2 linked regions of the Prochlorococcus marinus subsp. pastoris str. CCMP1986 genome follow. The protein of the gene in region 1 interacts with the protein of each later gene in a pairwise test. Links are inferred from orthologs where the notes say so. Each region holds a gene or a part of one and is shown on either strand. Other genes may lie near its edges.

Region 1 (16,193 bases):
GCTTCGTCACCCGACTCTTTTAATGCTAAAACACTTATTTTATTCTTTGAAAAGAATTCTAAGGTTGATTTAATACAAATTAATCTTGGAAACAAAAATTCTTCACTATCTCAATCAACTTATTTATGTCTAGAAGAAAATACTTCGGTTAATCATGGTTTAGTTTCCTATGGAGAAAGCAAATCTAATTTATTAAATTCTTTAAATGTAATTCAAAAGACCAACAGTGAGTACAGCCTAGGATCACTACATTTCAAATTTGATTATGCAAGATTTGAAATCCGTATTAATCAATTAGAGGGAAATGCCAAAACAAATTTAAAAGGAATACAAATAACAAAAAATAATGACCAAATAGCTACTTATACAAAAATGCAATTTAACGGTCCTAATGGATTTTTAGATCAAATTAATAAATCCTTGGCAGATGATAAATCACATGCAGTCTTTGAAGGCTCCATAATTGTTCCAAAAATTGCGCAAAAGACCGATGCGTCACAATTAAGCAGGAATCTACTTTTATCGAGACATGCAAAAATAGATACTAAACCTCAATTAGAAATAATTGCTGACGATGTAAAATGCAAACACGGTGCAACTATTTCACAATTAAATGAAGAAGAACTTTTCTATATGAGATCAAGAGGACTCACGTTAGCAGAAGCGAGTAAACTACAATTAAGTTCTTATATACAAGAAGTTATTTCAAGTATTCCTATTTCAAAAGATAGATGGGATTTGCTTGATAAAATTTTAAAAGAAAATTAATGGAAACAATTAAAAATTTCCCGAAAATTTGTAAAAAAAACTTTCCTCTAATAGATAAAAAAGACTTTCCTTTATTAGAAAATAATTTCAAAAACAAAAATACAATTATTTATCTAGATCACGCTGCAACAACCCAAAAACCAATCCAAGTTCTTGAAAAAATTGATGAATACTATAAGAATTTCAACGCAAACGTTCATAGAGGAGCTCATCAATTAAGTGCAAAAGCAACTGAAGAATTTGAGAATTCAAGATCTTTAATTGCAAAATATGTTAATGCTTATTCAACAAAAGAAATAATTTTTACAAGAAATGCAACTGAAGCTATAAATCTGGTTGCCAGATCATGGGGAGAATTTACTTTAAAAGAGAATGATGAAATTCTTCTATCAATAATGGAGCATCATAGTAATATTGTTCCTTGGCAAATGGTAGCTGCAAAAAACAAATGTAAACTGAAATTTGTGGGCATAGATCAAGACGGAAGATTAGATATAAATGATTTCAAGTCAAAATTAACAACGAAAACAAAACTAGTAAGCTTATTACATATAAGCAACACTTTAGGGTGCTGTAATCCAATAAAAGAAATAACTAAATTAGCTAGGGATAAGGGTTCTTTAGTTCTGCTTGATGCTTGTCAAAGTTTAGCCCATCAAAAGTTAGATATTAATGAACTAGGTATAGATTTTTTAGCCGGTTCAGGACATAAATTATGTGGCCCAACAGGCATAGGTTTCTTATGGTCCAGAAAAGAAATTTTAGAAAAAATTCCTCCTTTTTTTGGAGGTGGTGAAATGATTCAAGATGTTTTTGAAGAGAAAAGTACTTGGGCTGAACTCCCTCATAAATTTGAAGCTGGTACTCCAGCTATTGCTGAAGCAATAGGATTAGCTGCAGCGATTAATTACATTAACAATATTGGGTTAGATCGAATCAGTGAATATGAAAAGGAGATTACAAAATATTTATTTAAAAAATTAAAGCAAATAGAGGATCTTGAAATAATAGGTCCTTCTCCGAAAATAGATCCAAACAGAGCTGCATTGGCAACATTTTATGTTAAAGAAATACATTCAAACGATATCGCTGAAATTCTTGATTCTAAAGGTATTTGTATCAGAAGTGGACATCACTGTTGTCAACCTCTGCATAGACATATCGGAATAAATTCAACAGCTAGAATTAGTATGAATTTCACAACTACCAAAGAAGATATAAATACTTTTATCGAAAAACTTAAGGAAACTATTAGTTTTTTAAAACTAAATTCTTAAATATTAAGAGTTTTCTCTAAAAACTCCTGAGTTTTAATAAGAACTTGTTTTTTATTATTTGTGTTTTTAAAACCATGCCCTTCATTTTCAAAAATTATGACTTCTGAATTTTTATTATTTTTAAGAAGTTTTTCTTTGATTTGTAGGGTTTTTTTGCATGAAATAACTAAATCTTTTTTTCCATGAAATAATAAAACTGGTTTTTTTAAATGATTAATTTTATAAATTGGTGATCGAAGTTTATACTCATTATGAAATTTTGAATATCTACCTATGAGAGAATTTAAATAACCTTTTTCAAATCTATGAGTGTGTTGATGCATATCGTTTAAATCCAGAACAGGATATTTACAAATCGCCACTTTAAACAAATCACCTTCACATAGAGCATTAATTGCAGTTAAACCACCAGCACTATTGCCTAAAATTGCGACTTTGGTTCTATCAACTAGATTTAACCTAATTAAATCAAGTACCAATGCTTTACAGTCGTATGAATCAAGAATACCCCATTTATAATTTAATCTCTCCCTGTACTCTCTTCCAAAACCCGAGGAACCACCATAATTCACTTCCGCAACTGTAAATCCTTTCGAAGTCCAATGCTGCACTTCGGAATTTAAAGACCCGTCAAAGCAAGCAGTAGGGCCACTATGTGCCTTAACGATTAATGGTGACTTAATAAATCTTTCAAATAGAGGCTTATAAATAAAAGAATGTGTGGGTTGATTATTAAAACCTTTAAACCAAAAAGATTCTGGTCTTGAATATTCGTTTATAGACTCAAGGGATATCTCATTTAATAATTTAGTATGGCTTTTCTCTCCAAAATCACACTCGAATAATTCTTCGAAACAACCAAAACTACAACCTCTAATAACTAATTTTTGATCACAAACATCTAAATCACCTATTGAACAAAATGGTAATTTAAGTTCTTTAATACATTCACAATTCTGATAATGCTCTAGTACCCAACTATTATCTTTTTTTGCAACACAAAATAGATTTTTAATATTTCCGGAAAAAAATGAAATTCCAGAAACCCACTGAGGCGATCCATACTCAGTCAAAGGTTTAATTATTCTTTTTTTTAGAATAATATTTTTAATATCAGTTAAATCGAGAAATAATAAATTCCACCAGCCTGTACTATCTTCAGAACAGACTAAAGTAGTATCACTCATCCAGTAAGGTTGAAAGAAAGAAACATTTTTCTCTTCATTAACAAATTTATTAGAAAAATTTTTTATGTTTTGTATCTCTCCATCATTATCAATCATTGCAAAAAATAGCTCATTTCTTTCCCAAGGCATGGAGCCAGCATTCCACTCTATCCAGGAAAATAAATCAGCTGAAATATTAGAAGATAAATTCCCCGCAAAATTATCAAATTTTTTTATTATGCGAATATCTTGTTTAGTTTTCTTTAAATTTAATGAGAATAAATAATCTCTATGTTTTATCTCACATAAACCGAATAAAAGGTTGTTTTTAGAAATAACAAATGAAGTATCAAAATTCGTTTTTATTGACTCAGTAAGTTGTCTTGGTTCCACATCGCATAGCAGATATTGATTATCATTTTTAAGTACTTTTTCTTGGACTTTGAAAATTTTTAACCACATTGCTTTTGAAAGCTGATCAACCCATATCAAATAAATATGATCATTCACCTCTATACATTGATATGATTTGCCCCCATAACCATGAAAATTGCTTTTAATATAAAAATTATCGCCCGTTAATTTTTGTGGAATTGCATTTTTATCATGAAATGGCCTAGCAAAAATAGCATTTTTTTGTGTTTGATCTCCAGGAATAATATCTACCCAGAAAATTATATTCTTAATTAGAGATAACTCTTTAAAAGATATATTTTTTTTATCGATTTGCTTAATTTTTAAATTCTTAGCATTATTCATTTAAAAAGTTTATTTCAAGATGTATTTAAAGTGCTAATATTTTTATAGCTTAACTGTTGAGTAAATAATTTTTTTTACCGTGGCAAACAATTTTTCACAACTTGCAAGAAAGTCAAAAACAAATAGTCCTATAGAAAAGGTATCTAAAGAACAAACAGGAACTCCATCACTAGAAATATATAAACTTGGTGATGATGTATTGAGAGAAAATGCTAAAAGAATAAGTAAAGTTGATAATTCCATAAGAAATTTAGCTAAAGACATGCTTCAAAGTATGTATGCAGCCAAAGGGATTGGACTTGCCGCTCCGCAAATAGGAATCAAGAAAGAGCTACTTGTAATTGATGTAAATTTTGAAGATGCTGCTGCTGAACCATTAATTTTAATAAATCCAGAAATTACTGATTATGGAACAACTTTAAATTCATATGAAGAGGGTTGTCTAAGTATCCCAGGAGTTTATTTAAACGTCGTAAGACCATCAACAATTAAATTAAGATTTAGAGATGAAATGGGCAGGCCAAGAAAAATGAAAGCTGATGGACTCTTAGCAAGATGCATTCAACATGAAATGGATCATCTCAATGGAGTTTTATTTGTTGATAGAGTTACTTCAAAAGAAGATTTGAATAAAGAACTCATCAAAGAAGGATTTCATCAAAAAGATGTAATACCAATCAAATGATTTAATTATTTAATAAAGCAATGGCTGAAACTACAATCTTTAGCAAAATAATAAATGGTGAGATTCCCTGCGAAAAGCTTCATGAAGATGAGCTTTGTTTAGCATTTAATGATATTGCCTCTCAAGCTCCAGTTCACTTTTTAGTAATTCCTAAAAAACCATTAGTCAGTTTATGCGAGTGTTTGGAGGAAGATAGAGATTTATTAGGACATCTTCTTTTAATAGGAAAAAATATTGCCAAATCTAAGCAATTAAAAAATTGGAGAACTGTTATTAATACTGGTGAAGAATCTGGACAAACAGTATTTCATTTACATATACATTTCTTAGCTGGTAGAAAAATGAGTTGGCCTCCTGGCTAAAACTCTCAAAAGAGTTTCTTTTTAGCTATAAATAAGAAAAATTAAACATGAATTCTCCAGAATCTCTCAATAATAAATCTAAAAATTTACTAGATCTAATTGCTACAAATTGGGAGAGTTTAGATGAATCTCAGAAGTTAGTTTTAACTAAAATTTGGAAAGTATTAACTTACAAATGGCAATTACAAATTTTATTTAATTTACCTTTTCTAATATGGTGGCTTATGGATATATTGATTATTAAAGTCCATGAATTTGATTTAAAATTATTATCATACCTCAACCTTCCAGATTGGGCACTTTCACTAATAGGTTTTGGGCAATCATCTTCATAGAGATATAATTTACTTACTATAAAGATATAGAAAAAATATGAATAATGTAGTGCAAAATAAATCTAAAATATTTTATCAACTACAAAAGTTAAGAAGATTAGCCCAACCATTTTTCTTACCAATTGATCAATGTAATGGCTTTCAATTTATATGGCTTTTAATATCTCTCTTATTTTGTGTAGGAGGTATTGTTCTTGTAGCTCTTACAGGCATAATTAGTTTTTTTGAAAGCATTCAACCTATTTTTCTTGATAAATACTTTGGAGGAGTAGTTAATACTGTTAATACAATATGGTCTGGCTGGTGGGGATTATTGTTTTCAGGATTATTTCTTATCGGTTCAGGAAGTTTTTTTAGTTTAAGGCGTCAACTTAAGAATCGCAGATGGGTACATTGGTTATTCCTAGCAGTCATAGTATTAATGCTTTTGGCAGTAAATGGAATTAATGCAGGAATAGGATTTATTGCTAGAGACTTAACCAATGCTTTAGTAGAGAAACAACAAGATGGATTTTATAGAATTTTAGGAATCTATGCTTGTTGCTTTGCTGTAGCGCTTCCAATTCGGGTTTCTCAAATATTCTTTACTTATAAATTAGGAATAATTTGGAGAGATTGGCTTTCAAAAAGCTTAGTTAAAGACTACATGACTAATAAAGCATACTACCAACTAAATCCTAATGATGAAGAACAAACAGATGTAGATAATCCTGACCAACGAATAACAGATGATACCAGAGCTTTTACTGGTCAAAGTTTATCCTTTACTTTGGGAGTTTTTGATGCACTTCTTACTTTTTCTCTGAACATTCTAATATTATGGAGCATTAGTACAACATTAACCTTTTCATTATTTGGATACGCAGCATTTGCTACTGCTATCTTATTAATTGCTGGAAAAAATCTTGTAAAAATTGATTTCGATCAACTTAGATATGAGGCAGACTTTAGATATGGATTAGTTCATATTAGAGATAATGCTGAATCAATAGCTTTTTATTCGGGTGAAAAACCAGAAAAAAGTGAAACAGAGAGAAGATTAGGAGAAGTGGTAAGAAACTTTAACTTACTAATAATTTGGAGAGTAATTATTGATGTAATGAGACGTTCTATTAATTATGCTGGAAACTTCTTTCCATATCTAATAATGGCAATTCCTTACTTTAGAGGAGATATTGATTATGGTCGATTTATTCAAGCAAGCTTTGCATTTGGTATGGTAGAAGGTTCTTTATTTTTTATAGTTAATCAAATAGAGGAACTTGCAAAGTTCACAGCAGGAATTGGAAGATTAGAGGGTTTTCAGTCAAAAGTTGAAAGTATCAGTCAAACCAAGCCAATAGACAATCAAAATATAATTTCTGATTATTCTTCTATTCTTATTAACAATGCCGACCTTTTTCCACCTGGGTCTGATAAAGCTATTATCAAAAACTTAAATCTGAGTATTGAAACAAATCAATCATTATTAGTAGTAGGCCCATCTGGGTGTGGCAAAACCTCTTTGTTAAGGATGATCAGCGGATTATGGGAACCCAATCAAGGATCGATTAAAAAACCAAAGACAGGTGATTTGCTATTTATACCTCAAAAACCCTATATGCTATTGGGTTCTTTAAGGGAACAATTATGTTATCCAACAGAAGTTGACAAATTTAGTGATGACCACTTAATTTCTGTTCTTAATGAAGTAAATTTAAATTCTATTGTTGATAGATATCCCAACCTTGACGTCAAACAAGATTGGCCAAGAATACTTTCATTAGGAGAACAGCAAAGATTAGCCTTTGCAAGATTACTACTTAATTCTCCGAGATTTGCTGTGTTAGATGAAGCTACTAGTGCACTCGATATTAAAACTGAAAAAAGACTATATAATTTACTAAGGGATAGAGAATTATCCTTGATAAGCGTGGGACACAGGCCTAGTTTAAAAGATTTTCATGAGAACATTTTAGAATTAAATGGACAAGGGGGCTGGAAATTATTTACTACAGATAAGTATAATTTTAAAAATTAGATTACAATCATGACTTCAAATCAAGAACAAAATAATCAGGAAGCTATGGAACTAGAAAAAACAAATTCTGAAGAAATTAAAATTGAGGAACAATCAATTGAAATTGAAGATAGATATGAGTTTGGATGGAGCAATTATTCAGAAATAACAAATGGAAGATTTGCAATGCTCGGTTTTTTAGCAATTATTTTAATTGAATTAATAAGTCAAAAATCATTTCTAAATTGGGCTGGGATATTTTAATTAGTCATCAAATCTAGAACTATTATCTCTGGGTTTATTTTTTTTTGTTCCCACAGTATACCTTCCAGTTTTATTTTTAGAGGTTGATCTTGCACTAGCTGCTGAGCTTCTTGCTTGACGAGGCTTTTTTACTTCATTGATATTTGTAGAAAATGATGCATCTTCTACTTTTTCTGTTGAAGTCTGAGATCTGATAGATGACCTTGTTGGTTTATTAGAGGAGGTAGAAGCATCCTTAAGAGAGGAATTATTTGATTTTCTAGAAACTTCTTGATTAGATAATGGCCGAGAGCCTCTTTTAATTTCACTTCTTGATGATCTTCTTTCTCCAAAACTTGCTCTTCTATCTTCATTACTCATCCTATTATCTTCAGACCGATTTCTTCTTCTCTTAGGTTCTTCATTCTCAAATTGATTAGACTCTCTTAAAGAAGGACGCCTCCTGCTGACTGCAGATTCAGGAATAGCTCTTGATATATTTCTCCTTTGCGATCTAGCTTCCATGTAATCATCTTCTAAATCATCATCTTGAGGTTTGAATCTTCTAGAAGGTCTATCAGAATCCTCAAATTGATTATAATCATCATTAAATCTATTTCTGGAAGAATTTCTAGGCATATCTGGAATCTGATCATCTTCAAAATAAGAAGATCTTCTTGCTTGATCAGTGGCAACACCTCTTAGTCGAACACTTTCATACGCAAAGAATACCGTCGTTCCTGCTAATAAAAACTGCCCAAATTGCAAAATAGGATCTAATCTCCATCCTTGAAAAAATAATATTCCTCCACATAAAAGACCTATTGCCGCAAAGAAAACATCATAATCTCTTGCCAGCGCAGGTTTAAATGACCTCAAAAAATATAGGCCACCTCCACATACAGCTAGTACGATGCCTACAATACTCGCCCAATTTAGACTAGCATTGACCACTTTTTTTCTCCAAAACTTATTTTTTAAGGTGCAATAAAACACCTTTATATATAGTTTACTTAAAACTTTTATAAAAACTAGCGTCTACGTGTAGCTGAAGTACGTTCAAGTGAATCTTTTTGGCTAACAAAGATCAAAAAAGCTGCTGCTGGAATAACTATAAGTAAAGCTGCAGCGAAGAAACTCGCTATCATATTGAAGCCCGAACTACCAGCCACTTCTGGGGAAACATCAGCCGCTAATATTAGATTTGAAATTTGAATCACTTTTTTAAAATTAAATTCTGAATTTATAATACGAATTAAATCCTAACTTATGGGTTATTTATTAAGATGGATTAAACAATTGTTATTTCATTGTCTCAAAACTATTTACATGCTTTAGATCTTACACTAGGAATCCTTTTATCATTTTTAACCCTAGTCTTTTTAATAAGATTAATTTTAACTTGGTACCCAAAAGTTGATTTAAATAAAGGTTTTTGGTTATTAATTGCAATTCCAACAAGTTCTATTTTAAACGTTACGAGAAAATTGATTCCTCCCATTGGGGGCGTCGATGTTGGCCCAGTGATTTGGATAGGAATAATAAGTTTTCTAAGAGAAATATTAGTTGGTCAACAAGGTTTAATCAAATTAGCCATTCTAAAAAGTATAAGTTAAGAAGGCATTATATTCCATTAATAGTTAGGTAATAATTCTTCCTCAACGTATTTAGTATGAATTTTGCCTTCCATAAATTTCCTTTTATTGAGAAGAGATAAATGAAAGTTAATTGTTGTTGGAATTCCTGTTACAGCGCATTCATTTAAAGCTCTATTCATTCTTTTAATAGCAGTATTACGATCTTTACCCCAGACTATTAATTTACCTATAAGTGAATCATAAAATGGCGGTATTTCATAACCAGTATAAACATGACTATCAACCCTCACTCCAGGGCCCCCTGGAGGCAGCCATCCAGTTATTTTACCGGGAGATGGGCGAAAATTATGTGAAGGATCTTCCGCATTAATTCTGCATTCAATAGCATGTCCATTTAATTGAATATCATCTTGAGTAAATCCTAAATTGTCACCTCCAGCTATTTTGATTTGTTCAGCAATTAGATCAACACCAGTAACCATTTCAGTTACGGGGTGTTCCACTTGAATCCTGGTATTCATCTCCATAAAGTAAAAATTATTATCATCATCTACTAAAAATTCAACAGTTCCCGCCCCTTCATAACTAATACTTTTTGCAGCAGCAATGGCTGCATTACCCATTTTTTTTCTAAGAGAATAGTTTATAGCTGGACTGGGAGACTCCTCTAATAATTTTTGGTGCCTCCTTTGTACAGAACAATCTCTCTCTCCTAAATGAACCACATTACCTGACCTGTCAGCAAGGATTTGAATTTCTACATGTCTTGGCTTTTTTATAAATTTCTCCATATATAAACCATCATTTCCAAATGCCGCTTCTGCTTCTCCTTGGGCTGCTTTAAACATTTTTTCTAAATTAGCCTTATTTTCAACCAATCTCATTCCTCTACCTCCTCCTCCAGCTGTGGCTTTTATTATGACGGGATATCCAATCTCTTGGGCCATTTCGTAGGCCTCCTCGACACTCGATAATAAACCTTTGCTTCCAGGAACAGTTGGTACTCCGACTCTCTCCATTGTCTCTTTAGCAGTAGATTTGTCTCCCATTGATCTAATAGCATTGGGAGATGGACCAATGAAAGTTATACCATGATCGTTACACATTTCTGCAAATTTATCGTTCTCCGCAAGAAAACCATAACCTGGATGAATAGCATCAACTCCTCTTGATGTAGCAGCAGCTAAGATATTAGGAATATTTAAATAACTCTTGTTACTTAGTGAGTCTCCAACGCAAACTGCTTCATCTGCTAATTGCACATGCAATGCCTTTTTATCTACGGTGCTATAAACAGCAACAGTTGCAATATCAAGCTCTCTACAACTTCTGATAATTCGTAAAGCTATTTCTCCACGATTAGCAATTAAAACTTTTTCAACCATTACAAAATTAAATTGAAGAAATAAAAATTAATTTAAATTGAAATTACTTTAAAAAGTATTCAATAAAATTTTTGAATTTCAAGAATGCATTGATTAACAATACAACCTAAAACGTTATATGTGGATAATTATTTATTTATGCAATAGAAAAAATCAGTCATTTTAAGTATTTAAAACTAAGTTATATAAAATACATCTTTTAAATATTTAAACCGAGCAGATTAACAAAATATTATCGCAAATTAATGCGATTAATGTATGATAACTTAGTGGTTTAAGAACACCCTTGTGCTCGAAAACCCTTTGCGGACGTGGCGGAATTGGTAGACGCGCACGTCTAAGGAGCGTGTGGCTTAGGCCTTGCGAGTTCAAGTCTCGCCGTCCGCATTTAATGTATCTTGGATTGACTGCAATGAAAGAAAAATCAATTGCAGTTGTAATTATCACTAATGGGCCTGGGGAATTATCAACGTGGGTGAGGCCTGTAGTGGATTATCTAAATAAGATAAATGATACTTCGAAAAATATTGATAAACTGAATTACTCAATAAGATTAGTTTTAGTACCGTGTCCAAATGCTACTGGTAAAGAATATGAAGTTGCTAAATCTTGGCACAAATTTGAATTAGTTACAGAAGCAAAGACTTTTTGGAAATTGTTAATCAGGCCTGCTCAATATGCAAAATGGCCTAAAAAGGGGATCGTTATTTTTCTTGGAGGTGATCAATTTTGGAGTGTTTTGTTAGCAAAAAGATTAGGTTATATCAACATCACATATGCTGAATGGATTTCAAGATGGCCACGTTGGAACAATGTAATTGCAGCAATGAATAAAAACGTTAAGAAAAGCATTCCTTCAAAATATAGATATAAATGTAAAATTATTGGCGATTTAATGGCAGACATTACGAATAAAAAAGAAATTGCTTTAAATCTTGAAGAAAAAAAGTGGATTGCTTTACTACCAGGTTCTAAAAAAGCAAAGCTCATGGTGGGTATTCCTTTCTTTCTTGAAATGGCTGATCATATTAATAAAAATAATAAAAATATTAACTTTATTATTCCCATAGCACCAACTACAAGTACAAGCGAATATTTATTCTTTCAAAGTAATAAGAATCCTATATCAAAATATTATTCATCCAAAATTAAACAAATTAAACAAATTAAAAATTCCGTTTTTGACTATGTTATTGAAACCTCAAATAATACAAAAATTTATTTAATTAATAAACACCCTTGCTATGAAGTACTAAAAAAATGTGATCTTGCAATTACTACAGTTGGAGCAAATACTGCTGAATTAGCTTCACTTACTTTACCCATGATAGTTGTTCTACCCACCCAACATTTGAATGTAATGAACGCTTGGGACGGTATCTTCGGAATACTTGGTAAAATTTCTTTTATCAATAAATTCTTCACTTTTATAATTAAAAATTGGTACTTAAAGCAGAAAAAATTTTTTTCATGGCCAAATATAAAAGCTAACAAGTTAATTATTCCAGAAAGAATAGGAAACATTTCACCAAAACAAATCGCTAATGAAGCTATATTTCTGATAAAAAATAAAAATTATTTAAGTGAGCAAAAAGATAATTTATCAAAACAACGAGGGAAAACTGGTGCAGTTAAAAAATTAGCTTACATAATTTTTAATTCGATCAAAAAATTCAGTTAATTACTAAATAATTACCAAGGATCATCAATTTCTACAGATTCTGATTGAGGATTTTCTATAATTGTTTTTTTCTCTTCAACAGGTTCAATATCTAAAGGTTCTTGTGACCTTTGAATAGGTCTCTTTGAAGCTCGATTAGATATAGATGGCCTTTGAACAGCAAATTCTGTCGTATTTTCTTCATCAGTTTGATTGTCTAATTGTTCAGAGGAGTCATTATCCAAATAAAGTTGTTTTTTATTATTTATTTTTTCTTTTGTGGTTTCGATTTCTACATATTCCAGTTCTTCTTCATACTCTTCTTCTTCTATAAATTCTTCTTCTTTAATTTCTTCCATAAAATTATTTTGTTCTTCTGATTCAGAACCTGACAATAGCTGATTCTCCACTGGAACAAGATTTGCTGTATATCTATTAGCTTCCCTTTCTTCCCAAGAAGAGCCACCGACCCCAAGTTTCTCGAGTAATCCACTACTTAACTGATTTAGTTTTTCCTCAGCTCCTTCATAAACAATTATTCTGTCAGTACCACTACTGACTATCTCATCTACAGGAATTTCCCAAGTGCTTAGAACGCCTTCACCTAAAAGAGGAACTCCTACTGCACCCATCACAAGAGAAATTAAATCCCCCGTCTCAATATCGAAAGAAAATCCAAGAACTCTTCCAAGAAGCTGACCAGATTCCGTAATTACCTGGCAATTTATAACTTTCCCATATCTTTCAGGAGAAAAACCGTCGCTCAAAGAATCTAAAGAATCCACTAAAATTACATCGCCAACCTGCTTTATGCTTTCAAGAGGCATCCATTTAGGTAAACCTGGCAAAAATCTTGTAAGAGGATTATCTCTCAGACCTAAAGCAACTACCTCTCTTCTATCAATATCAACAACAACTTCACCTACAACTCCTAATCTCCTGCCAGTATCAGTAGTAATGACTTGGGTCCCCATAAGTTCCGATCTTAACCATAGACGTTCGCTAGGTACAGAATTGCGGCCATTATTATTTGTGGATGTGTTGGACAAACTCATTAATATCTTTCTGACATTCTGACGTAAAAATATAAAAAAGTGTGATTATGCAGCATTTGGTAATCCAACAACTTGAGTATTAGCACCTCTTGCTTGAGCAACACCAATTGTTCGTTCAGATGCACTTATCATAGGTCTTCTATGGCTTACGACTATAAATTGAGCATTTGATGACTGACTTGTTATTAATTTTGATAATCTTTCAACGTTAATACCATCTAAAAAACTATCTACTTCATCTAATGCATAAAAGGGAGAAGGCTTATATTTTTGCAAAGCAAATAAAAAACTTAGGGCCGTTAATGATTTCTCACCCCCCGACATTGAAGCTAATCTTCTAACGTTTTTTCCTTTAGGATGAGCCACTAAAGTTAAACCTCCCTCTAAAGGAGCTTCTGGATTTTCGAGCTGAAGGAACCCATCTCCATCTGATAAATTGGCAAAGATCTCTCTAAAATGCTTATCAACCTCTATGAATGCCTGCATAAATGCTTCTTGTCGCATAGTTGAAACAGTTTCTATTCTTAATAACAACTCCGATCTTTCATTAGATAAAACTTCCAGTCTTTCTATCAAATCATTTAATCTTTCTGTCAATTCCTCGAGTTCATCTAAAGCCAACATATTTACTGGTTCTAAACTTTCCAATTTCGTATTAATCACAACGATCTCTGATTGTAATAAATCAAGCGTTATAGTCTCATATTCTCCAAAGCTGGGCAAAGGATCAGGTAGCTGTTTTTTATAATTTTCTAACTTGATAGTTTCGCTACGCATTTCCTCATTTAGAGAACTTATATCTCTTTCAAGATATTCCAACTTAAGGGTCAACTGATTTATTTCTTGTCTTTTATTGGAAATAGATGAATTCAACTCATCCCTTTTTCTTCTTAATATTCCGAGATCCTTTTCAAGCAATGATTTTTGACCATCAAGACTCGCAAGCTCACTTTTATAATCATCTCTTTTCTTTATCCATTCATTATGAGCATTAGAAAGCTCTTTAACTGATTTTTGTAGATTCTTTTCTTGTAGAGATATTAGATTTAATTGATTATTTATACGTTCTTGATTTAAAACAAATTGATTCTTTTTATTTAATAATTCATCTTTCTCTTGAATCATTAATTCAAGTTTTTTATCTAACTTTTCGAAATCATTATTATGAGTCATTAAAGAGGATGTTTGATTATCTTCATAATTCTTTTTAAGGATCATCTCTAAGTCATCCAACTTTTTTTTAAATGGTTTTATTTCATTTCGAATGTTATCCAACTTATCATTTAATAAATTATTTTGAGACTTAAGCTGATTAAGCCTCAAATTGTTATCATCAATTCTTTTCATAGAAACTTTTATAGAATTATTATTTACTTCAATTTCTTTATTAGAAGATACGCAATCCTCTAATATTTCCCTTTGATTAAAATTCAGTTTGTTCAAGTTGTTAGTTTTATTTAAAGTATCATTATCTGATTTCTTTAAAGCTTCTACAATTGTAGATAATCTTTGTTTTATGGGGTGAGATTCGTCAATATCATTATTGGTTCCGAACCTATAAGCAAGATCTTTATTAACTTTACTACCACCTGTAATTGCACCACTCACTTCTAACAGTTCTCCACTCAAAGTAACCATTCTAATTTTTTGTTTAGATGATTTCGCTGACTCTAAATCTGAAAAGACTACTGTATCTCCAAAAACGTATTTAAAAACATCATCATAAACATCATCACAATCAATTAAATTAATAGCCTTATCTAAAAATCCATTCTCTTTAAAATTCTCAAATCTTTTAAGCGCGAAATTTTTTTTATAGGTTTTAATTCTATTAAGTGGAATAAAGGTTAATCTGCCTGCTTTCTTTTTTTTCAGAATTTCAATAGCTTTTGAAGCAATAGTGTCATTATCAACAACTATTTGTCCAAGTCTATTACCAGCTGCAATTTCCAATGCATACCTGTGCTTTTCACTGACGGCACCTAATTGAGCAACATATCCATGTATACCATCTAAACCTGCCTCTAAAAGTATTCTTAATGCATATGATCCCCTGGTTTCATTTAAAGCTTCTTTTCTGCTTTCACATCTTGATAAATCCTTTTCAAGCCTTAATTGTTCGTTGTTTAGCCTTAGTTTAGTTTTATTTAACAGATCTATTTCAATTTTTAAAGAATCAATTTCAGATCTAATACTGCTCAAATTACGATTTTTTATATCCGTTGATTTCTCATTATTTTGATTAAATTCTAATAGTTTTTGTTTTTCTAACTTTAAAAGATCATTTTGAGATGCTATTTCTTCTCTTTGAATATTAATTTGTATAATTTCCTCTTCAATATTCCTTTTACTAGATTCAAGAGGTTGTACTAAAGATTTTAAATTTTCTAACTCATTATTAAGCTTTATACTTTGCTTTGAAAATTCACCTGATTCACCTGCAGCATGAGAAAGTTTTTTTCTAGATAGCTTGTGTTTTAACGTTAAATCTTGAATCTCGATGTTCAATTTTTCTAGATAATTATAATTAAAGTCCTCTTGTCGATTCTTTTCTAACTCCGTACTTTTTTTAGATATTGCAATTTTATCGCGTTGATCTTGAAGTTTAATGCCCTCCTCTTTATTGACAACTGCTATTCTTTCTAATTCCCTTAAATTAGAATTTATACTCCCAATATCAGAATTTACTTTGATTAAGTTATCTTCTCCTTTCTCTTTTAATTCTGCAATCATGATTTGCATTGCATCTTGCAATACTTGTATTTCTTTACTAAGAGATTCTTTGTGTTGATTAAATAAAATCTTACTCTTATCCAAGTTAATAGCTTTTTTCTTAATTAATTCAATATTTTGAACTTGTTTATCGAATAAAAGTACTTTTTCAATCTCCTTAATATGAAA
Region 2 (16,211 bases), 1.2 Mb from region 1 along the record:
AACTTGGAAACTAACCCTTGTACGAGTCGATGATTTATCAAAAATCAAACCTAAGACTTTATTATGTAGATTAATATTTAATTTTTTATTTTTAAATTTTTTAGAAAGATCTAAAATATGAAAAACTTCATCTGTTGTAATATCCAAGCTTGATAAAAAGTTTTTATTAGCAAGCCTGTTTGGTTTAATCATAAATATTTCTAATAAAATCTAATTTCGACTATGCAGGCATTTTAGTTTCTGCAAGTAGATTCTTTAAATCTTCCCCTTCAATGACTTCTTCTTGAAGAATTTTCTGAGAGATAGATTCAAGTAATGGTAAATTATTTCTTAAAATATTCAATGCTGTCTCGTGCGCATCATCAACCAAATCTCTTACCTCTTTATCAATTGCTTGTGCTGTCGCATCACTAACTGATCTCCTAGGGTTATTACCATTCCCTAAGAATTGACCACCTCCTTGTTTATCGTAAGCAAGAGGGCCAAGAATATCACTCATTCCAAAGGTTCCTACCATTTGTTCTGCTATATCAGTTGCCCTTTGAAGATCATTAGAAGCACCCGTAGTTATTTTGCCAAAAACAACCTCTTCTGCCGAGCGTCCACCTAGAAGTGTCGCTATCTGACCTTTCAATTCGTCTTTTGAATTAAGAAACCTTTCTTCTGTGGGAAGTTGAAGTGTATATCCCAATGCGCTCATACCTCTAGGAACAATGGAAATTTTTGCTACTTTTGATCCTCCCGGCATAAGATGTCCAACAATTGCATGACCTACTTCATGATAAGCAACAACTTTTTTCTCATCATCCTGAAGAACTCTACTTTTTTTCTCTAGACCTGCGACGACTCTCTCAATTGCTTCACTCAAATCTTGTTGTTCTACACTTTTTCTTTTTGCTCTTGCAGCTAACAAAGCCGCCTCATTAACCATATTTGCCAGGTCTGCCCCAGCAAAACCACTTGTAGCTTGAGCGATTGAATCTAAATCAATAGTTTCTGCTAATTTTACTTTTTTGGTATAAATTTCTAAAATTGTTTTTCTACCGGATAAGTCTGGTCTATCTACTAAAACTTGCCTATCAAATCTACCTGGTCTTAATAATGCTGCATCAAGAACTTCCGGCTGGTTAGTCGCAGCTAAAACTATTACAGGTTTATCAGCTGAAGCAAAACCATCCATTTCAGTAAGCAATTGGTTTAGTGTTTGCTCTCTTTCATCATTTCCTCCCACTACACCCATTGATCCTGAACGACTCTTACCAATAGCATCTAATTCATCAATAAAGATAATACAGGGAGCTTTCTTCTTTGCTTGTTCAAACAAATCTCTTACTCTTGCGGCACCAGCTCCTACAAAAAGTTCAACAAATTCAGAACCAGAAATAATGAAGAAAGGAACTTCTGCTTCTCCTGCAACTGCCTTAGAGAGAAGAGTCTTTCCGGTTCCTGGTGGTCCGACCAATAACACACCTTTTGGGATTCTTGCACCAATATCAGTGTATCTTTCTGGTTTCTTCAAAAAGTCAACTATTTCTGTTAATTCATCCTTCGCCTCATCAACACCAGCAACATCTTCGAAAGTAACTTTTGATTCATCATCTGGAACATAAACTTTAGCCTTACTTTTCGTAAAACTCAATGCACCTTGAGCACCTCCTCCACCCATACTCCTTCTTGCAAAAAATTGCAGTACCAAGATAAAAATTAATGGTGGAACTACCCAGCTAAGAATTGTTGAAAAGAAATTTGGTTTTTTAGGGGGAGCTGCCGCGAATTCAACACCTTTACTTTCCAACCTTTGAGGCAGATCCATATCAAAAATTGGAGTCGTTGCTAATACTGAAGGGGCTCCCTCTTCTGCTCCATTCAGTTCGTATCTAATTTGTTCTTGTGTAATATAAGCTCTCTTAACTTCACCATCATTTACTTGATCTATAAATAAAGAGTAAGGGACTCTTGGTATTTGCATATTTTGGTTAGGGAACAAGCTGCTGAATAAAAGTAATGCTCCGAGTCCAATTAAAATGATATTTACTATTCCAAATCTTCTATTAGGCTGATTATCGTCTTGTCTTATTGGCATGATTAATATCAATTGTGGGTTTATTATAAACTAAAAGAACGAGTTCCGTACCTGTATGATTTTTTTTGGGTAAGAACCGAACGGTATTTTAATCAAAAACCACTTCCAAATTTTTTAAGTAATACTCTTCACATAAATATCATTACCGATAAAACTAGTTTCAGGTTCATTTAGGTTAAAAACTTCATCCATATCTGTAAATTCAAAATCCGAGAAAGGATTCATGCTACTTACTCCTCCTAATATCTTTGGTGCAATAAAAGTCATTAGTTCTTGAATACAACCTGCTTTCATAGCTGAAGTTGCCAACTTAGGTCCACATTCCCAGAAAACATTATTACAACCTTTTTTTGCTAATAAATTTGAAAGTAATATAGGATTATCAGAGGATAATTTTTCAATCTCTACACCCTCTGGGATTCTCTTAAGAAATTTCTCATCTGCAGTAGAAGCGTCATATACAACAAGTGTCCTGGCTAATTTACAATCCCACAAATTGGATTTTACTGGCAGGTTTAAAGTTTTTGTGAATACTACTCTTAAAGGCTCAGGATTTCTTATACCTCGAGAAGTTAAAAAAGGATCGTCTTTTCTTAATGTGTTACCCCCAATAACTATTGCGTCAAAGGAAGCTCTTAAAGAGTGAACTAATGATCTTGAATCTTTATTTGTAATCCATTTACTTTTACCATTTTTAAGACCAACTCTTCCATCCATACTCATTGCCCATTTCATAACCCCATAAGCGTTATCGGTAATATTCTTATGAATAAAAGACTTATTTAGTTCTTTAGATTCTTTTTTACATAATCCAAGGTGAACTTTAATCCCAGCATCTTTGAGTAATTTAATACCTTTTCCCGACATTCTTTTGTCGGGATCTTCAATAGAGACAAATACTCTCTTTATTCCAAAAGAAATTATTTTATCTACACATGGAGGGGTTTTACCTTGATGACAACAAGGTTCGAGGTTAACGTATATTGTCCCATCTCTTGCATCTTTTTTTAAATTATTGAAAGCCATTGCCTCTGCATGAGGCATTCCTGATTTTGAATGAAATCCTTCTGAGATAAGATTTCCATTTTTATCCAAGATTACTGCTCCAACCATTGGATTAGGACTTGTTCTTCCTTTACCTAAAGAAGCCAAATATATGGCTCTTTTCATCCACTTGATGTCAATAATATGGCTTTCTATCATCTAAAAAAAATTATTAATCTAATGATCTCCATTCTTTAACGACGAAAGGAGGAACTGGCAACTCTGAAAAAACACCTGATAAAGATAATCTGAGTGGCCTATTTTTATCAATGTTATTTACTAGTTCATTCAAATCAAATTCCGCAGCAGCTTGTCTTCCATCGTTAGCTAATTCAGCATTTAATAATGTTTTGTCATTTAATAACCACTGTTTTCTTCCAGAATCCACTTGTAACTTTGTTGGATGATCAATCCTAAGATTGCCAGGATATCCAATTACTCTTAGGATCAATTTATCTTCAAAAAATGGCGACTTATATGCAACTAGTTGCCATGTTTCAAAATCTAGATCTCTTAAAAACTCACTGCTAGCATTCATTAATTCTCCATTAATTTCTGTTTCTGCTATTTCTGCAAAAACCTTAAGTGGATTAAAAACTATAGAAATTAGTATAGAAAAAGGTATTAAAACCTTGAAAAGAATATTCTTATTTAATTTTAAAATTTTCATCATTTTCAGAATCCATGAGGGCGTCTAGAGTAACTGCTGTTCTAACAAGAGCTTGGTACCTTTTTATGATTTTACGATTTTTTTCTATAACTCGAGATAGATTCACAGTATCTTTATCAGAAAAATTCGTTGTTAAATCACCAGAGTCTTCCTCTATTAACTCAAAATTACTTTCTTTGTTAATTAGAGTTAATAATATTTCGTGTAATCGCTTTCTCCTGTCTGACAAGTAATTTATTATTATTAATCTATAGATATTAGGATAAATTAATAAAACATACAAATAATTTATAATATTCCTCTTAATAAAATTATGACTCAGATAATAAGAAAAGTTCATGTGATAGGAATTAATTCTTTTGAATTTAACGAGCTACCTTTCAAATTACAAAAATTATTTATAGAAACAGAAAATATTGCCGTTCCAGATTCATACTTTGCAAATATTAAATTATGGGCCAAAAATAATGCAAAAAATGAAAAGTTATTCTTCGCTAGCAGAAGTGACAATAAACTGATTAATTGGCTTAAATCTCAAAAAAGCGACGTAATTTTATTTTCTAGGGGCGATCCTCTTTGGTTTGGTATTGGGAGAATACTTATCGAAAACTTTTCAAAAGAAGAATTAAGTTTCTATCCATCAAATACATGTTTTCAATTAGCATTTAGCAAACTAAAAATATCTTGGCAAGAAGCTATTTATGTAAGTATTCACGGAAGAGATTCAACTAAATTGATTGAGGTACTAAAAACAAAGCCCTTAAGTCTAGCGATCATTACAGATTCAAAAAACAACGGATTAGAAATAATTCAAAATAATTTATTAGAGTTAAATCTAGAGAATCTTTACGAATTTTGGATTTGTGAGGAAATAGGTTTTAAAAATGAAAAGATCAGAAAATTTAACCTCAAAGAAAAATTACCATCTGACATTTCTAATTTGAATATTGCTGTTCTTCTGAGAAAAGAAAAAGATCATGTAGAAACTGATATCCCTTTATTTGGATTAAAAGATGATACTTTTAAAACTTTTGAAGACAGACCAAATTTATTAACAAAAAGGGAAGTTAGAATTCAAATTTTGGCTGATTTAGAGTTACCAGAAAATGGCACAATTTGGGATATTGGAGCAGGTTGCGGCTCCATTGGTTTAGAAGCATTAAAATTAAGGCCTAATTTAAAATTATTTTGTATTGATAAAAGAATTGGCTCAAAAGAGTTAATCTCAGAAAATGCAAGAAGATTAGGAGTTTCCCCTAAAGATATTTTTGAAGAAGATGTAAATAATTTATTTAATTCCAATAATATTAATTCTTTGAGAGAGGCTAAGAGAATAATTATTGGTGGCTGTGATAAAAAGACTAAGCTTCGAATTATTAATGAATTGTCTATACATATGAACTGTGGAGATATTGTTGCTATTCCTTTAATAGATATCCAAACCATTAAAGATCTAAGAGATACCTTAAAAGGAAATAATTTCGAAGTGAATTTAAATCTTATCCAGACTTATAAAAGCTTAAGTATTTCAGAAGGAATAAGAATGGATCCAAATAATCCTGTATTTTTGCTTAGAGGAAGAAAACTTTCTTAACTTTAGATTACTTATTAGGTTTACCAACATGAGGCAAACCCCAACCTAATTTATTTCTTAATACCTGAAAGAACTCATGATCCTCAAGCCTTATGAACTTAACCGAATGTTTACTTTTTCTAATTAGAACCCTATCTTCAGGCCAAACATAACAACCTGCATTTCCATCAACCACCATAACTAACCTTTCAGGAGTAGCAGGGAAAACAGTAACTGGTTCCGAATCATTAAAAACCAAAGCCCTAGAAGCTAATGAATGTGGAGCGATTGGTGTTAATTGCACTACTGGGCAATCGGGTGTAATAACAGGGCCCCCGGCGCTTAAAGAATAAGCTGTTGAGCCAGTTGGAGTAGAAAGGATGACCCCATCTGCAGATATATCGACTGGAGCATGTCTTCCTATGGAAATTTCAAAATGACACATACTCGTCAGAGGTTCTCTATGAAGGGCCATTTCATTCAAACAAAGAGATTCCCATCTTCTTTGCTCATTTCTCATTACGCTAATAATTAAACTTTTTCTTTCTTCTATATCCCATTTACCGATAATAAGTTTATCAATTGCTTCCTCTAGATTTGAAAGATATGCTTCCGCAAGAAAACCTAAATGCCCAGTGTTTATTGTAAGGATTGGAATTTTTGCAGGAGCTGTTTGTCGCGCAGCAGAAAGTACTGTTCCATCTCCACCAAGAACAATCGCAAACTCCATAGAGGAATCGAACCCTTCTGGCACACAATTCGAATATCCTAATGGACGCACGTGTTGATCAGGATTGGCAAAGCCAACCATACCTCCAGAACTACTTACTCTTACAACTTCATAATTGGATTTTTCCAATTTTTTTTGAACGGAAATTGCAGTTTGAACAGCCAGTTCTTTACCATCATTGACGATTAGTCCAGCTTTACGTACCAATCGATAAATTTAAAACTAATAGTATTTTAAACTAATTTGATAAAGAAACCTAATTTAAAATACTAATCATATTAAAACTGCTTTAAGAATCTAAGATCATTAGTATAGAACCTTCTTATATCATCAATCTGATGTCTCACCATACAGAATCTCTCTACACCTAATCCAGCAGCAAATCCAGTCCATTTCTCAGAATCAATTCCTAATTTTTCTAGAACCTTTGGATCTACCATTCCACAACCCATTACTTCTAACCATTTACCTTTCCATTGAACATCAACTTCTGCAGAAGGTTCAGTAAAAGGGAAATAACTAGCTCTAAATCTTACAGGAATATCTCCAAAAAAAGTTTTTAAAAAAGTCAGCACAGTTCCTCTTAAATGACTAAAGTTTATATCTTGATCGATACATAAAACCTCCACTTGATTAAAAACAGGAGAGTGAGTAGCGTCTACAGCATCTCTTCTGTAAACTCTTCCTGGAGCAATAATTCTTACTGGAGGTGGATTATTTTCAAGATATCTAATCTGAACAGGTGATGTATGAGTTCTTAGTAGACGATTTTCATCTAGATAAAAAGTATCCTGCATATCTCGAGCTGGATGATTTTTAGGTATGTTAAGTGACTCAAAATTATAAAAATCACTCTCTATCTCTGGGCCATTCTCTACTGAGTATCCTAATCCGCAAAAAATATCTATGATCTCATCTTGAGTTGAAATTAAGGGGTGCTTATTCCCAGGAAGGGTTCCTGTGGAAGGAATCGTAACATCAATTTTTTCATCTTCGATCTGTTTATCTATGGCTTCACTAATAAGTTGATTTTTTCTTTCAGTAATTAAATCTTGCAAGTTTATCTTTATCAAGTTTGCCTTCTGTCCAATAATTGGTCTATCAACAGAAGATAATTTGCCCATAGTCTTCAATATTATTGATAATTCTCCTTTTTTTCCTAACAAAGAGACTCTTAATTGGTCCAATTCAGAATCACTTTTCGCATTTTTTATATTTTCATTCGCGAGGAGGGAGAGATTATTTAATTTGCCCTCAATTTGGCTTAATGATTCAATTTGACTCACTGATATAGTAAAAATAGATATAGTTTTATCTTACTTAAATATTGTCCATAATAAAATGTATTGATTAATGGAATCATTAAATATTTTAATAAGTAATGACGATGGGGTTTTCGCTGAGGGAATAAGAGCTCTAGCCAAATCCGCATTAAAAAAAGGGCATAAAGTAACAGTAGTATGTCCGGACCAAGAAAGATCGGCGACTGGTCATGGCCTCACTTTGCAGTCACCTTTGAGAGTTGAAAGAGCAGATGAATTATTTGATAAAGGTATTAAAGCTTGGGGTTGTTCAGGGACCCCTGCTGATTGCGTTAAACTCGCACTATCAGAATTATTAGATAAAAAACCTGACTTAGTTCTTTCTGGAATAAATCATGGTCCAAATTTAGGAACAGACATTTTTTGTTCTGGAACAGTAGCTGCAGCTATGGAAGGTACTTTAGAAAATGTTCCATCAATGGCAATAAGTGTTGCGAGTTTTAAATGGAAAAATTTTGAATTTGCAGGTGAAATTGCAATGAATATTGCTGAACAAGCAATAAAGGATAGTTGGCCAAAGTCTCTTCTTTTGAACTTGAACATACCTCCTTGTGAAAGAAATAAAATAAAGGAATTATCCTGGACAAGATTATCAATCCGAAAATATAAAAACCAATTTTCTAAAAGGGAAGATCCAAGAGGCGATGATTATTATTGGTTAGCAGGTGAGGCTGTTTTAGATCTTAAATCAAAAGGTGATGGCCCCAAGAATTGGCCTAGTGATGTCTCTCAAATACAAGAAAATAAAATTTCTCTTACACCAGTAGAACCAGACTTGTTTTGGAGAGGAAGTATAGATGTGTTACCAAAAATCAATACTTCATTTATAAATGCTTCTTAGCAACCATAAAGAGAAGCAAAGTCCAAAGAAATGAGCGGCGATAACTTGTGTATTACTTAGTACTGATAAAATCTCAAGACCAGTAATAGGAATATCAGATGACGCCGTAATAAGTTGACCAGTTGTTTGAGAGGAAGCCTGTATAAAAAGTGCACCCATAAGTGCTTGATATCCAATTAAGCCAAACAAAATTCCTAACAAATCATTTATTAAGCCTCTTTTTATTAATTTGCTTGTTTGCCCTCTAGAGGGTCTAGCATTACTTGCAATTGCTCTGCCAGTTCTGACTATTAACCAACCTTGCCACAAACTAAAAAGTAGTAAAATCAAAGAAATTGTTGTTAGAGATAGACCCGGAGTCAAACTCAGTTGTCCTTCGCTTTTATTTACAACATTTGAAAAAAGCAAAACAGCTGTTACTACAACACCTAAAATGGATTGAAGCCAAAAGCGTATCCACCCAATGCGCCGCATTCCAAATGAAAGCGACTGAAAATCAATTTTGTCAGACATTCATTTGATTGAATAACTATGATCTATTCAAATTTGCCATCAAAATCATAAAATTGCACGTTATCTTGTGATCTCTTTAATATCACCATCTGAAGTTAAGCAGCCCACCTCAATCGCTATTGGTAGTTTTGATGGTCTGCACGCGGGTCATAGAAAATTAATAGAAAGTGTTGTTAAAGAAAATGATTACACACCCACAATCGCAAGCTTTTGGCCACATCCAAGAGAAGTGCTCTATAAAGAAACTCGTCTTAGACTTGATCTACCAGAGGAAAAGCTCCCTATCCTTGAAGATCTTGGCATAGAACAATTGGTTCTAATTCCCTTTGATAAGAATCTTTCTAAATTAAGTGCAGAGAAATTTATTAAAAATATTTTGATCAATCAATTACAAGCAAAAAGTATTTCAGTAGGGGCTAATTTTAGATTTGGCTTCAAAAGAAGTGGAGATATTAATACAATTAAACTTGCCACAAAAGATTTGGATATAAAACTAAAAATCATTTCAATTTTAGAGGATAAGGGAGGAAGAATTAGCAGCAGCAGAATAAGAGATTTATTACAAAAAAGTGATTTAAAGAATGCTTTTAAAATACTTAATAGGCCATACAGTTTTAAAGGAAAAGTAGTTAAAGGAAAAGGTATTGGGAAGAGCCTAGGATTTCCTACAGCAAATCTTGAAATAGATGGAAGAAAATTTTTACCTGGTGAAGGAGTCTATGCAGCATGGTCTACGATAAATAATTCTTCCAATAAAATTGCCTCTGTTATGAATCTTGGTTCTCAACCAACTATTGATCCTCTCTTGCCATCTGCTGTTGAAGTTCATTTAATTAATAAAGATATCAACCTATATGGGCTAAATTTATCAGTAGAACCTATTGAGAAGCTAAGATCACAAATCAAGTTTCAAAATATTGATGAACTCTCTAATCAAATTACAAAAGACAGAGAAAATGCATTAAAAATTCTTTGTAAGCATAATAAATAAATTTCTATATGAAAAACCCAAACATAATTCAACCTGAAGATTTACGAATATCTCAAATTATTGACGCTAATTTAGATAGAGCAAGAGAAGGTCTAAGGGTTTTGGAGGACTGGGCCAGATTTGGCTTGGGTAATGAAGATTTTGTTATAAGAATAAAAAACTTCCGACAAATATTAGGTAAAAATCATTTAGAAATTTATAAATTATCAAGAAACCATATTGAAGATCAATGCAAAGGGTTATCTCATGTCGAACAAATCAACAGGAATAGTTCCTCTAAAATAATAAGTTCTAATTCTGCAAGAGTTCAAGAAGCGCTTCGAGTTATTGAAGAATTTTCAAGGATTCATAATAGTAAACTTTCTAAAATAGCTTCCGAGATTAGATATGAAATTTACACTTTAGAAATTGAAATATTAAATTTCAATACTCGTAAGAGAGCACAATCAATAATTAGTAAAAACAATTTATATTCGATAACAGACCCAAGAGAAAACTTATTAGAAATAATTGAAAAAATATTATTAGGAGGGGTAAAAATAATTCAGCATCGATTTAAAGAAGGTAATGATAAAGACCATCTCAAAGAGGCAATTGAAATAAATAAATTATGTAAGAAATATAATTCTTTGTTCATCGTTAATAACAGATTAGATATAGCATTGGCATCAAAGGCAGATGGTGTTCATCTTGGTCAAGACGACCTCGATATAAAAACAGTAAGAAAATTACTTGGTGCCTCAAAAATCATTGGAGTTTCAGCCAACAATTCAACTGACATCAATAAGGCTGTAAAAGATGGATGCGATTACATTGGAGTCGGGCCAGTTTTTCCAACTTTGACAAAGAAAAATAAAGAACCTCTCGGTGAAGAGAAAATTAAGGCCTTAACAAAAGAACTAAATATTCCTTGTTTTGCAATAGGAGGAATTAATAAATTAAATATCTCTTCTCTAAAAAATCATGGAATTAGTAAGGTTGCAATAGTTTCTGGGCTGCTAAATTCAGAAGATCCAAAAGATGAAGCTATGATTATCATAAAAGAATTATCCCATGAAAATTAGTGTTAACGGTAAAGAAAAAAAAATAGAACTAGAAAATGAAAATGCTTTACTTTCAAGCACTTTAGAATTCCTAGGATATAAGCAAAATACTGTGGTAGTCGAAGTAAATGACTTAATTATTAACTCAAAAAAATGGGATAGTGAAATACTTAAAGAAGGCGATAAGTTAGAAATCGTATCTATTGTTGGAGGCGGATAATTTACTATGTAGTAGAAATTCGGAAATCTTCATATTTTTTTAACGTTAAGCATGAAACAATAACCCAATTTTTAATTTTTTCATTTTATATTTTTAATACTTTAACAAGAAAATGAAAGAAAACCTAAATCAAAATTCAAGATCTTTGAAATGGGAGCCGAATGGTGAATTAGCCCAAAAAGATTTATCCGAATTAATCGAAAGATTAAAAAATGTAGAAGGTGATGATACTTCTTCAGAATTATCAAGATTAGGTACCAAATCGAACATAATATATTAATTTTGTTACTAAGAGCTTGTTTTTAGAGAAATCTATATCAAATTATAATTACTGTAGATTAAATACATGACCAAAAGATATCCAGAATGGGTAAATACGAGTGTTGTTATAAAGGCTATAAAAATGCGGGAAGAAGGATTACTTTCTAAACAACTAAATTTATGGATAGAGAATTTATTAGAAATCGAAAAACATAATTAACCTTTAGCAAATCCTTTTTATAATTCTTAGCGCAGCCATTGCCGCTCCATAACCATTGTCTATATTCATAACCGAAATCCCAGGAGCACAACTTGATAACATACTATTTAGAGCAGTTTCTCCATTCTTACTAACTCCATACCCTATGGAAACCGGCACCGCAATTATAGGTTGAGATAATAATCCTCCAATAACAGTTGCGAGAGCTCCTTCCATTCCCGCACAAACTATAAGAACATCGTATTTATTAATTTCCTCTATTTCACTGAATAAACGATGAAGTCCTGCTACTCCTACATCTATAAAAGTTTGACAGCTAACTCCATAAATTTCTAGAGATAATTTAGCTTCAAGTGTTACTGCTAAATCACTAGAGCCTCCTGAGATTATTGCTACTTTTTTATTTGTCGAGAATTTATTTAAATTTTCACCAATTATAAAGCAATTTGCTTCTTCAATAAATCTCCCCTCCTTAAAGATTTCTAATAAATGTGCAGCTTTTTCTTTATCAATACGCGTAATAAAAACTACTTCTTTTTTTTCTAAGACTTCTTTAGACACTCTCTCCAATTGATCTATACTTTTATCTGCACCCCAAATCGCTTCAATAAGTCCAATTCTTCCTCTTCTCTGGAAGTCAAACCTAATATCTAAATTCATCCTTGTTTAACTAACTCTCCTTCATAAATTAATTCAAAAGGATTAACATTTGTATTCAAAGATGTTTTAACGTTTTCTTCGAATTTTTCTTGCACCTCATTTACTTCGTTCATTGATATACTTTTCCATAGTTTTTTATTTTCCCAGTTTACCAATATTAAAGCTTCTTCCTTTTCTTTATCCCAGAATATTTGTCTACCTAAAAAACCAGATTGAATAGATAACCAAGGCTCCCAAACTTCTTTTTCAGCCTGAAGCCATACTTTTTTAAACTCAGAAGGAATCTTAAGTCTTAATTCTTCTGTGACAGGTCCACTTTGATAAGTATCCATGGGAAGAGCATTAAGGGTTGGAGAATTGATTTGAAAAAGAAAAATGAATAGAAAAATAAATAAAAAAGAAAGGTTTTTTATTTTCTCTTTAACATTAAATTTTATTTTCATTCTTTTTTCTCAAGCAACACTACAGAGTGACAACTTATTCCTTCCTCTCTACCCTCAGGTCCCAATTTCTCATTTGTGGTAGCCTTTATTCCAATAAAACTACCATTAATTTGTAAGGTATTGGAAATATTATTCTTCATTAGTTGCACATGGGGTTTAATTTTTGGTCTTTCAGCCACGATAACGCTATCAATATTATTAACTTCCCAACCTTCCTTTCTAATTAATTCAATAACTTTAGATAATAAAAATAAACTATCAGCATTTTTCCATTTCTGATCAGATGGTGGGAAATATTTTCCAATATCTCCAAGAGATAGAGCTCCTAATAATGCATCCATTATTGAATGACTAAGAACGTCAGCATCACTATGACCATCAAGTCCTAAATTATCAGGATGCTGCATCTTAACTCCTCCAATTATTAAGTCCCGCCCCTCCACTAATCTATGAATATCATATCCATTACCTATTCGGAATTTCATTATTTCATTTGAGTCTCTGTTTATTCTCTTACTTTTTGGTAATTTTTTATAGTCATCATTCGAAATCAAATCATTTCTTCTATCCAAGGTCCTTTCTAACATTTTTTGCTTACGCCATAATTTAATCTCTTCATGATTACCACTAACCAGAATATCTGGTACCCTCATTTCTCTAAAAATTAAAGGTCTAGTGTAATGAGGATATTCTAATAAAGAAGAATTATGACTCTCATCTATTAAGGAGCCTGGATCTCCTAGGGTTCCTGGTAATAATCTTGTTAAGCCATTTATTATAGATATAGAAGGAATTTCGCCACCTGAAAGTACATAATCACCGATAGAAACCTCTTCATCAGCCAAGCATCTAACTCTTTCATCAAAACCTTCGTATTGCCCACAAATAATTATCAATTGATCCAAAGAAGACCATCTTAAAAGATCCTGCTGCTTCAAGACTTTACCTTGTGGAGTCATTAATAGAGTTTTACTATTCGGTAATTTATCTATTGAATCATGAGCCTTGTAGATCGGTTCTGGTTTTAAAACCATCCCTGAACCTCCCCCGTAAGGCTTATCATCTACTTGCCTATAATTACCTTCTCCGTATTCTCTTAAATCGTGCAAGTTAACATTAATCAGATTTTTCTCTAAAGCTCTTGTTATGACCCCTAAATTATTGATTAATTCAAAAGCTTTGGGAAACAACGTAATTACGTCAAAATTGAAACGAGTCATTTAATAATCCACCTCATAACCTAGCTCCATTAATTTTGATTCTTTTTTTCTCCAATTTGGAACAACTTTTACAAACAACTCCAAGTGAACTGGACCATTTATTAACTTCTTCATATTTGATCTTGCACTCTGACCGATAGTCTTTAACATCGAACCTTTTTTACCAATAAGAATTCCCTTTTGACTTGTTCTCTCAACAATAATTGTAGCCAAAATAGCCGTAAAATTTTTACCCTTATCTCTTTTAATTTCCTTAATTTTTTCTATGTTTACTGCAACACTATGGGGAACTTCCTCCCTTGTATTGATTAATACTTGCTCTCTAACTAAATCCGCTAATAAATTATCTAGAGGTTGATCGCATATTGTCTCTTCCTCGTAAAGCATTGGTCCTATTGGGAGGAAATTTAAAATTATATCAATCAATTCAGAGCACCCATCTCCTTCAGATGCACTTACAATTTGAAAATTTTTACTATTTCCAAAAACTTTTCTATATTGATCTAATCTTAGACTCTTGAATTCCTTATTCACTAAATCCCATTTATTCAATGCAACAATAAATTCAGTTTTATTGGCAACTAAAAAATCTTTTATGTATTCATCACCTCTCCCAGGTTCAACACTTGAATCTAGAACTAAAACAACCATATCTACTCCATTTATTGCTGATTTTGCATTTTTCACAAGTATTTCGCCTAGAAGATGATGAGGTTTATGTACTCCAGGCGTATCTACAAAAATTATTTGCCCAAATTTTGTAGTAAGTATTCCTTTTAATTTATTTCTAGTAGTCTGAGCAACAGGAGATGTAATTGTTATTTTCTCTCCAATTAACTTATTTATTAAAGTAGATTTCCCTACATTTGGCCTTCCTAGTAAAGTTACGAAACCAGATTTATAATTAGTCAAAACTCTTTTAAAATATCCATAATAAAATTCTGATCAAAAATGATAAAAAAAGCTATAAACTTAAAAGAAACTTCTTTTACTCAGGCAATAAATATATCTGCTCAATGGTGTAATGAATGGGGAGAAGATCTTTTAAGTGAGGAAGTTTTGGCGGATAGAGTTGCAGAGCTAATTAAAACAAAAAACGGTTTAAGAGGTTTTTTTGCTTATGCATTGTCAGATCAAAATTGTTATTTATTAGATAAGCTTCCGTTCTCATTTGTTTTCAAACTTCAAGAAGCTGGAAATGATGTAGTCGAAATAGTAGTTAAAAATCTAATTATGAGCTCTGCCCAAATAATTGTTCATGAAAGTGATAATAATCTTGAATATAAATCTAATTCGGAAAATATATCAGAGAGATGTAAAAGCATTTTGCGAGTTTTAGAAACTAAGTCTGTTACTAAAAATATTAATCAAATAATGAATAATTTAGACAATCTTGGAAATAGCTTCGATAATTCAAAAAAATATAATGAAAAGCAAAAGCAATTTATAAAGCATCAAATTCTTGATATTGCAAAGTAAAAAAGCGTAGATAGTTCTACGCTTTTAGATATAAAAATTAAGTTAAAATTATTTTTTAATTTCTTCTTCCACCACCTTGAAGTGCAATCATCAATCTTAAAATAAATACAAATAGATTTATGTAGGTTAAATACATACCTAATGCTCCGGCTAGATATTGATCGTCACTATATCTTCTTGGCATTGTGTAAAAATCTAAAAAAGACATCGCAACGAATAAAACTGTTCCAAATCCTGCAATCATCAATTCAAGACCTGAACCTCCAAAAACACCTGGAGCAAAGAATCCTCCAATTAATTGAACAAACATTGCTATCAACAAACCAATCAAGCCAAGTCCAACAACTCCGCTAAGAGCTTGTCCCACGCTATCGCTCATCCTTTGTCCTGTGTAAGAAGCTATTACAAAAGTGATCCCCGTTGCCAATGCTGCTGTGCCAACAGATCCGATTCCAATTGTCCCAATGGCCAAAGCAACTATGCCACTTAACGTAAATCCTGTTAACAAACTGAATCCAGTTAACAAAGGTAATGCTTTTGCATTATTAGCATTGTTGGCTGCACTTGTTGCAATGAAGAATAAAACCAATTCAGCTATTAAAGCAACAATAGAAAGAGGTTGAAATAGTGAAGGATTTGTTGCTATCAGTGAGACACCTGCCAATACACCTAAAGAAGTTAAAACCATTCCACCACCTACATAGGGAAGAGCTTTCTGTACTACATTTGGTCCAACGATTGAGCTAGTTTGAGCATCGCGAATAGCTTGATTAAAATTACTGCTTGCTGGCATTTTTATACCTTTTTATTTAATTATATTCTATCTAACTTTTTATATTTCAGTGTACGGATCACCCGAGTAATAGTTTATTCATAGGCCTTAATAATTTTCTGGACT

The links.
Region 2: the proteins of accC (region 1) and ribD interact in binary tests that used the Escherichia coli proteins (3 or more experiments, as listed by UniProt). The link is inferred for Prochlorococcus marinus subsp. pastoris str. CCMP1986 from one-to-one orthologs.

What each region holds. Positions count from the first base shown.
Region 1 is NC_005072.1:60,225-76,417, reverse strand. Bases 8,403-11,335 are described here. They hold accC (acetyl-CoA carboxylase biotin carboxylase subunit), read right to left. Parts: upstream 10,578-11,335; coding sequence 9,228-10,577; downstream 8,403-9,227. Other genes in these bases: TX50_RS00310 (hypothetical protein), read left to right, coding at 10,969-11,335; TX50_RS00325 (YggT family protein), read left to right, coding at 8,905-9,210; psbX (photosystem II reaction center X protein), read right to left, coding at 8,626-8,814; TX50_RS00335 (Ycf66 family protein), read right to left, coding at 8,403-8,548. Outside these bases: TX50_RS00375 (SufD family Fe-S cluster assembly protein), read left to right, coding at 1-768; TX50_RS00370 (SufS family cysteine desulfurase), read left to right, coding at 768-2,045; TX50_RS00365 (alpha/beta hydrolase family protein), read right to left, coding at 2,042-3,970; def (peptide deformylase), read left to right, coding at 4,050-4,655; TX50_RS00355 (histidine triad nucleotide-binding protein), read left to right, coding at 4,676-5,017; TX50_RS00350 (hypothetical protein), read left to right, coding at 5,065-5,352; TX50_RS00345 (ABC transporter ATP-binding protein/permease), read left to right, coding at 5,390-7,372; TX50_RS00340 (chlorophyll a/b-binding protein), read left to right, coding at 7,382-7,615; more of TX50_RS00335, read right to left, coding at 7,616-8,402; more of TX50_RS00310, read left to right, coding at 11,336-12,258; TX50_RS00305 (PRC-barrel domain-containing protein), read right to left, coding at 12,270-13,292; chromosome segregation protein SMC, read right to left, coding at 13,338-16,193. UniProt on the Escherichia coli protein: This protein is a component of the acetyl coenzyme A carboxylase complex; first, biotin carboxylase catalyzes the carboxylation of the carrier protein and then the transcarboxylase transfers the carboxyl group to form malonyl-CoA.
Region 2 is NC_005072.1:1,217,695-1,233,905, forward strand. The notes cover bases 1,243-4,193. They hold ribD (bifunctional diaminohydroxyphosphoribosylaminopyrimidine deaminase/5-amino-6-(5-phosphoribosylamino)uracil reductase RibD), read right to left. Parts: upstream 3,287-4,193; coding sequence 2,198-3,286; downstream 1,243-2,197. Other genes in these bases: ftsH (ATP-dependent zinc metalloprotease FtsH), read right to left, coding at 1,243-2,083; TX50_RS06805 (DUF3122 domain-containing protein), read right to left, coding at 3,300-3,800; TX50_RS06810 (hypothetical protein), read right to left, coding at 3,775-4,026; TX50_RS06815 (bifunctional cobalt-precorrin-7 (C(5))-methyltransferase/cobalt-precorrin-6B (C(15))-methyltransferase), read left to right, coding at 4,111-4,193. In the rest of the region: argF (ornithine carbamoyltransferase), read right to left, coding at 1-192; more of ftsH, read right to left, coding at 221-1,242; more of TX50_RS06815, read left to right, coding at 4,194-5,391; TX50_RS06820 (NAD(+) kinase), read right to left, coding at 5,399-6,307; pheS (phenylalanine--tRNA ligase subunit alpha), read right to left, coding at 6,379-7,386; 5'/3'-nucleotidase SurE, read left to right, coding at 7,454-8,263; TX50_RS06835 (DUF3611 family protein), read right to left, coding at 8,243-8,776; TX50_RS06840 (bifunctional riboflavin kinase/FAD synthetase), read left to right, coding at 8,844-9,767; TX50_RS06845 (thiamine phosphate synthase), read left to right, coding at 9,776-10,831; sulfur carrier protein ThiS, read left to right, coding at 10,821-11,030; TX50_RS09780 (hypothetical protein), read left to right, coding at 11,143-11,310; TX50_RS09955 (hypothetical protein), read left to right, coding at 11,377-11,511; nickel pincer cofactor biosynthesis protein LarB, read right to left, coding at 11,515-12,171; TX50_RS06860 (TIGR03792 family protein), read right to left, coding at 12,168-12,614; tRNA (guanosine(37)-N1)-methyltransferase TrmD, read right to left, coding at 12,611-13,834; GTPase Era, read right to left, coding at 13,835-14,746; and 3 more genes. UniProt on the Escherichia coli protein: Converts 2,5-diamino-6-(ribosylamino)-4(3h)-pyrimidinone 5'-phosphate into 5-amino-6-(ribosylamino)-2,4(1h,3h)-pyrimidinedione 5'-phosphate.